Regions from separate parts of the Serratia sp. AS12 genome, predicted to be linked through region 1. Evidence: predicted binding sites of a transcription regulator. Region 1 holds the regulator's gene; each other region holds the start of a gene.
The links. The regulator CRP, encoded in region 1, controls carbon source genes, mostly activating them, when cyclic AMP is high. The targets are predictions, from matches to a motif close to ATGTGANNNNNNTCACAT.

Region 2: the regulator CRP is predicted to act here: its motif matches at 1,290-1,307, upstream of SERAS12_RS11825 (maltoporin).
Region 3: the regulator CRP is predicted to act here: its motif matches at 840-857, upstream of idnO (gluconate 5-dehydrogenase).

Annotation. Positions count from the first base shown of each region.
Region 1 is NC_015566.1:5,036,538-5,038,812, reverse strand. It holds gene SERAS12_RS23360 (YccS/YhfK family putative transporter) at 1-1,105, opposite strand, end outside; gene crp (cAMP-activated global transcriptional regulator CRP) at 1,160-1,792, opposite strand; gene SERAS12_RS23350 (OsmC family protein) at 2,172-2,275, shown strand, end outside.
Region 2 is NC_015566.1:2,528,623-2,530,897, forward strand. It holds gene SERAS12_RS11825 (maltoporin) at 1-1,199, opposite strand, end outside; gene SERAS12_RS11830 (LacI family DNA-binding transcriptional regulator) at 1,466-2,275, shown strand, end outside.
Region 3 is NC_015566.1:3,716,742-3,719,016, reverse strand. It holds gene SERAS12_RS17390 (substrate-binding domain-containing protein) at 1-653, opposite strand, end outside; gene idnO (gluconate 5-dehydrogenase) at 925-1,689, shown strand; gene idnD (L-idonate 5-dehydrogenase) at 1,714-2,275, shown strand, end outside.

The DNA.
Region 1 (2,275 bases):
GCCGTGCCGCATTGCGCAGGGCGTTGGATTTGAACGACAGGTAGCTGAACAGCGCCGGCCAGAACGGCAGGCGGTTTTGATTGGCCATCAGGTCGCGACGGTATAACGGATGCTGGGTGCGCAGCAGGCGAGCGATGCGGCTGAAGTGGTAGTAACAGAACTGACCCACTGGATTGTCGGGATGCTGTGCGGCCACTTTTTCCAATGCTGCCAGCTCGTTGGTCATACTGAAGCGCTGGGAGTATTGATGATAGAGAATATCGTGCGCCACCGTGCGCAGCCGGCCGGCAATCACCTGCGCATTGCGGCGGATAATCGCCTCGGCCTGGCTTTGCTCCACCAGTTTTTGCACTTCTTCCGGCAGGTGCAGGCTGACGGTAATGTGTTCTTGTAAATCCAGCGCGACCTGAAAGGTTCGCTGCAGGCGTTTTTGCTCGAGATTATTGGCGTGCGGCAAAAAGTTGAGCTGCTGATACAGCAAGCTGATCAGGTCCATCACTTTTTGCTGGCGCACCAGCAATGGCGGTAACGCGGTTTGCGGATCGGTATGTTGGGTTAACAGGGAATACTTGGCTTCAAAGTAGTCCGCCAGTTCCAGATAAAGCTGGCTCAGCGATTCGCGCATCGGCTGTTCTTTCCACAGCTTGAACCAGAACCAGGTGAACAGGCCGTACCAGGCGGTACCCACCACATACAGTAAGGGGGCGTACCACAGTGGCACCGTGCCGGCCATGCTGAGAGAAAAGATGGCGGCGATCAACGCGGCGGGGAGCAGGCGGGCATGTAATGGGCTGATTTCGCCGCTGACACCGAGCAGCAGAGCCAGGCCAAGCATCAACGCCGGCAGCGGCAATTGCCAGAGCAACGCCTGTTGCAGCAACAGGCTGCTGAGTGCAAACAGTGAACCGCCGACGATCAGGCGTTTGAAAAAACGTTTGTGGGGCGTGTCCAGCCCGGCGATGTTACAGCAGGCGGGAACCAGGGAAAACAGCAGGCCGAGTTGCAGGTGGCCGATCAGCAGGCCAAGGAGCACCGGCAGACACAGCACCAGCGTTTGCCGCAGTGCGTAATTGACTTCCGGGTGGTAAATCAGTCGACGCCACATGATCGGTCGGGGCATAAAAAAACGGCGCGAATCATCGCGCCGTTTTTTCAGTGATTAACGCGTGCCGTAAACGACAATGGTTTTGCCGTGGGCGGAGATCAGGTTTTGATCTTCCAGCATTTTCAGAATGCGGCCGACGGTTTCACGTGAACAACCGACGATCTGACCAATTTCCTGGCGGGTGATTTTGATCTGCATGCCGTCGGGGTGGGTCATGGCATCGGGCTGTTTCGCCAGGTTCAGCAACGTTTGCGCGATGCGGCCGGTAACGTCCAGGAAAGCAAGGTTACCCACTTTCTCTGAGGTCACTTGCAGGCGGCTTGCCATCTGCGCTGACAGGCGCATCAGGATGTCCGGGTTGACCTGAATCAGTTGGCGGAATTTCTTGTAAGAAATCTCAGCCACTTCACAGGCGGTTTTCGCCCTGACCCAGGCGCTACGCTCCTGGCCTTCTTCAAATAATCCAAGCTCGCCGATGAAATCCCCCTGGTTAAGGTAGGACAGGATCATCTCTTTACCTTCTTCATCTTTAATCAGCACCGCGACGGAGCCTTTTACGATGTAGTAAAGCGTTTCGGCTTTTTCACCTTGGTGAATCAGCGTACTTTTGGATGGATATTTGTGGATATGGCAATGAGACAGGAACCATTCGAGTGTAGGGTCTGTTTGCGGTTTGCCGAGAACCATTCGCTGTTATCCTCTGTTGTTATCGCTGCCTTGTGTCACAGGGGTCAGAGTTCCCTGTAAAACGTGCTGTCGCCGTTGTTTTAAGGGTGGCTGGCAGCAGGTTTTGAGGCGTGTCATAAATATACGCTGTTGCTCTAGCATATTAACTTGCCGGGAGAGCTGCAAGCTACATTCTATTAACATACCGGTAAAGGAGCCTTTCTCTGGGAGTTTCCCTGAAATCAGTGTCCCGGAAAGATTTATTGCGGCTCTGTTTGTAGCACAGAGTGAGGCGGGTGTCTCGTGTTGTCTTGCTCGCGCATGACTAGCATCAGGTTCCGTTGCCAGTTTCTATGCGAAAGCGTACTCTGATTTTAAGAAATTAATCGGAGTGACCAATATGCAGGCAAGAGTTAAGTGGGTGGAAGGGTTGACGTTTCTGGGGGAATCCGCGTCTGGCCATCAGGTGTTGATGGACGGCAACGCCGGCGATAAAGCACCCAG
Region 2 (2,275 bases), 2.5 Mb from region 1:
TTGCCTTGCTCTGAATCATTGAGATAGGAGGCGTAGACGCGCAATTCAGGGCGGGACATGAATTCCGGTCCATCCGCCAACCCCAGCGCCAAGGTGTACTTTTCGCCGCCTTGCTTGTAGTGGCTGCCATCTTTGTGATCATCTTTCTGGTAGAAAGCGCCGGCTTCGCCAATGCCGCGTACGTACTGCGTGAACTGATACTGTGCCCGGCCTACCAGAGAGATCAGGTTACTCTTGTCGATCGCATCGCTGAGATCGCTGGCGGAACCCCAGGTCAACACGTGGTTAAGGGAGAACTTGTCGGTAATCGGGATCAGACCGGTATTGATCACCCGGTAACCTGTGGCATCGCGGGTGTTGTTCCAGACGTCATACCAACCGCCGCCCTGAGACACCATGTTCTGCGCCAGACCCTTGGTGGCGTACTGCAACACCATTTTGTTATAGCCGCCCAGCATGTCTTGGCTGATCTCGCCGGTCAGCATCACGCCGTTTTCCGCGTCGTACAGGCCGCCGTACTCTTTTTGCTTGTTGGTCGGGTTCGGCATCGCATAATCGATACCAAACTCGGTCCAGGCGCCGGTCCACGGTTTCCAGCCGGCATAGCGCAGGTCGAGATAGTTGATGTTGAGGTCGTTATCGTTGTCGACACGGTAATCCACGTCGTTGCCGTCACCGCGGATCCAGGCTACGGAGATGGCGCCCGGCCCAAAGGAGAGGTTTTCCACCCCGGCACCCGCGCCGGATATGTTCCAGTATTTGGTATCGATGATGTGCAGGTCATGGCGCTGATAGTAGCGCTTGCCGCCCCAGATCACCGCGTTAGGGTCGCCCGGGATCAGCCCTTTGATTTGCAGATTAAGCTGACGCAACCCGAATTCGGCGTCATCCCCCAGCGTGGTTTCACTGTCGTTTGAGCCGTCCGATACCATGCTGACCATAGTGTCGAGATAGAAGCTGACGTCGTTCTTTTTGTAGACTTCGCTGCCCAGTTCGATTTCACCGTAGGTGTCGGATTCGTTGCCCAGACGGCCAATTTTGTTCTTCTGCCATTCTTCTAACCCACCATCCTGGGATACCCCGACACCGGAGCGCAGATAGCCATGGAAATCGATCCCTGGTGTTTCGGCGGCAAAGGCAACCGGTGAGGAAAGCGCCATCGCCAAAGCGACAGACAATGTGCGTAGTCTTGTTTTCATGTATGCCTCATTATGTTTTTGTATTACGTTCACATCCGCGCAGCAATAGAATGGCTAATCATGACAACACACAATCGCGTTATTGATTTATTGTGATTTAGTGCAAATAAAACAGCAGGATTTGTAACGGTTAGTGAGACAGATCACTAAGTCTGGATATGTGAACGAATAACTTTTCTGGAAATTTGATGGATGTGATCGGGGTAACTATGCGGTGAGGGGGGCGCCTGTTACAATCAGTCCAGAGCAATCACAGGGAACGGATTATGAAGTCGAAAAGCACCACGTTAGAGGATGTTGCCCGCCATGCCGGCGTGTCTTACCAGACGGTTTCACGGGTGTTGAACAAGTCAGCCAATGTCTCTGAAACCACGCGTCGCAAGGTTGAACAATCTATTGAGCTCCTCAGGTACGTGCCCAATCGTCTGGCGCAGCAGTTGGTGGGCAAACAGAGCCGAACGGTGGGGCTGGTCACCATCTCCCTGGCTTTGCATGCCCCTTCGCAGGTGGCGGCGGCGGTAAAACGTTACGCCAATGCGGAAGGCTATCAGGTGCTGATTTCAATGATTGATGAGAACGTCAATCATGGCATTCAGGACTCGATCAACGATCTCAAGTCGCAGCGGGTAGAAAAGGTCATCATCAACGTACCGCTGGAGACGACGGTGGCGGAAAAAATCGCCGCGGACAACGATGACATTACCTGCCTGTTCCTCGACGTTGACCCTTACAGTTCAGTGTTTAACGTTTCTTTTAACCCGGCCGACGGCACCCGTGCCAGCGTCAAGTATCTTTACGAGCTGGGGCACCGCGACTTTGCCTTGCTGGCTGGGCCGCAATACTCCATTTCGGCCAATTTGCGCCTGAAGAACTGGCAGGATGCGCTGCAGGATTATGGCCTGACGCCGGTCACGGTGCTGCACGGCAACTGGGACGCGCAAAGCGGTTACGCCGGCGCATTGCAGATGCTGCGCGAGACCCCTCATTTCTCGGCGGTGCTGGTGGGGAATGACCAAATGGCGCTCGGGCTGCTAAGCGCCTTCCATCAGAACCAACTGCCGATACCGGGGCAAAAG
Region 3 (2,275 bases), 1.3 Mb from region 1:
GAAACCTTGTGCGGTGTGATCTGGCGTGGGGGCAACCCCTGATTTTCCATCGCCCGGCAATAGCCCTGAAAGCGTTTCAAGTCGCGCGCATCGGACATGGCGCCGAAATAGACCACCTGGCGTTTACCGCTGGCAAGCAGCGCTTCGGTCATGTCATAACCCGCCTGATAGTTATCGAACCCCACGGCAATTCGCCCTGGCGGCCCTTCAAGATCCATCACCTGCGCCACCGGGATTTTTGCCGCTGTCAGGTACTTTTCCGCCCGCAGAGTGTGCTGTGAATCGGTAAGGATCAGCCCGGCGATCGGGTAGGCCAGTAACTGGGCTATGTGTTCTTCCTCGCGTTCGCGGCTGTACTCATAGTTCACCACCAGCGTTTGATAACCCTGATCCAGAGTGACGGATTCTATGCCGGCCAGCAGATCGGCAAAGATCTGGTTGTTGAAGGAGGGGACTAACACGCCGATGCGCGGTTTTTGGTTCGAACGCGCTTCATCCGTGTCGGTGAAGTTCACCTCTTTCATCACTTCGGCGATGCGCGCGGCGGTGTCGGCCGCCACCTTTTCCGGCGTACGCAGATAGCGGCTGACGGTCATTTTGGTCACACCGGCGAGCAGCGCGATATCTTGCAGCGTAACGCGTTGGTTCTTCATTCTGAGGCCTTAGCAGGGTGGGGCGGAGGAATCGCGGATAACCCCATGTTAGCAAATCGATTTGGTGATAACAATCGACGTTATAAAGTATAAAAATCCTATTTATCAATGAAATATGTCAAGTGTTTGGCCTGTGAGAATGCGTGGCTTCACGTTAAAGGTAACAGCTTTTAGTAACATGATTTTAAGTGATGCAGCTCACGTTTTTGCCGGCGGCAATCCGGTGAGATAGGCACCTGTTCTAACTGAATGACGGGGATCGGGGAAGCTTATGAACAACTTATTTTCGCTGGATAATAAAAAAATACTGATTACCGGCGCGTCACGGGGCATTGGTTTTCTGCTGGCGCGCGGGCTGGCGCAGTACGGCGCGCACATTCTGGTCAATGCCACCAGCCGGGAAAACGCGCAGCGCGCAGTGGATGCTCTGCGGCGTGAAGGCTTCAGTGCCGATGCAGCCCCTTTTGACGTGACCGACTCGCAGGCCATTCATGCCGCCATTGAGCAGATTGAGGCGGAAATGGGCGGGATCGATGTGCTGATTAACAACGCCGGTATCCAGCGGCGCCATCCCTTTACCGAATTTCCGGAAAAAGACTGGGACGACATTATCGCCGTCAATCAGAAAGCGGTATTTATGGTGTCGCAAACCGTGGCGCGCCATATGGTGCAGCGACAAAGCGGCAAAATTATCAACATCGGCTCGATGCAGAGTGAGCTGGGGCGCGACACCATTACGCCCTATGCCGCCTCCAAAGGTGCGGTGAAAATGCTGACGCGCGGCATGTGCGTGGAGCTGGCGCGTTACAACATTCAGGTCAACGGCATCGCGCCGGGCTATTTCAAAACCGAAATGACCCAGGCGCTGGCGGACAATCCGGAGTTTACCGCCTGGCTGACCAAACGCACGCCGGCCGCACGTTGGGGCGATCCGCAGGAGCTGATTGGCGCGGCGGTGTTTTTGTCGTCCAAAGCTTCGGACTTTGTTAATGGCCATTTGCTGTTTGTCGATGGCGGCATGTCCGCTGCGGTATAACGACCTGTTCAACGGAAAATCATGATGAAAATTCAAACCCGGTCCTGTGTGGTCAACGGCAAATATGACGTAGCTGTGGTGGAGCAAGAGGTGGAATATCAGGGAACCGGCACGCTGGTGAAAATCACCCGTGGCGGAATCTGCGGTTCAGATCTGCATTATTACCAGGAAGGTAAGGTCGGCAGTTTTCAGGTGCGTCAGCCGATGGTGCTTGGCCATGAGGTGATCGGCGAAGTGGTGGCCAGCGATTCGGCGCTGCTGACAGCGGGCCAGAAAGTGGCGCTGAACCCCAGCAAGCCATGCGGGCAGTGCAAATATTGTCTGGCGAATCAGCAAAACCAATGTACTCAAATGCGTTTTTTCGGCAGCGCGATGTATTTCCCGCATGTTGACGGCGCTTTCACCCAATACAAGGTGGTTGATAGCGCGCAGTGCATTGCGTTCGGCGCCGATCGCGACGAAAAGGTGATGGTGTTTGCCGAACCCTTGGCGGTGGCGATCCACGCTGCGAAGCAGCCCGGTGAAGTCAAAGGAAAAAAGGTGTTCGTGTCCGGCGTCGGCCCGATAGGCTGCTTACTGGTAGCGG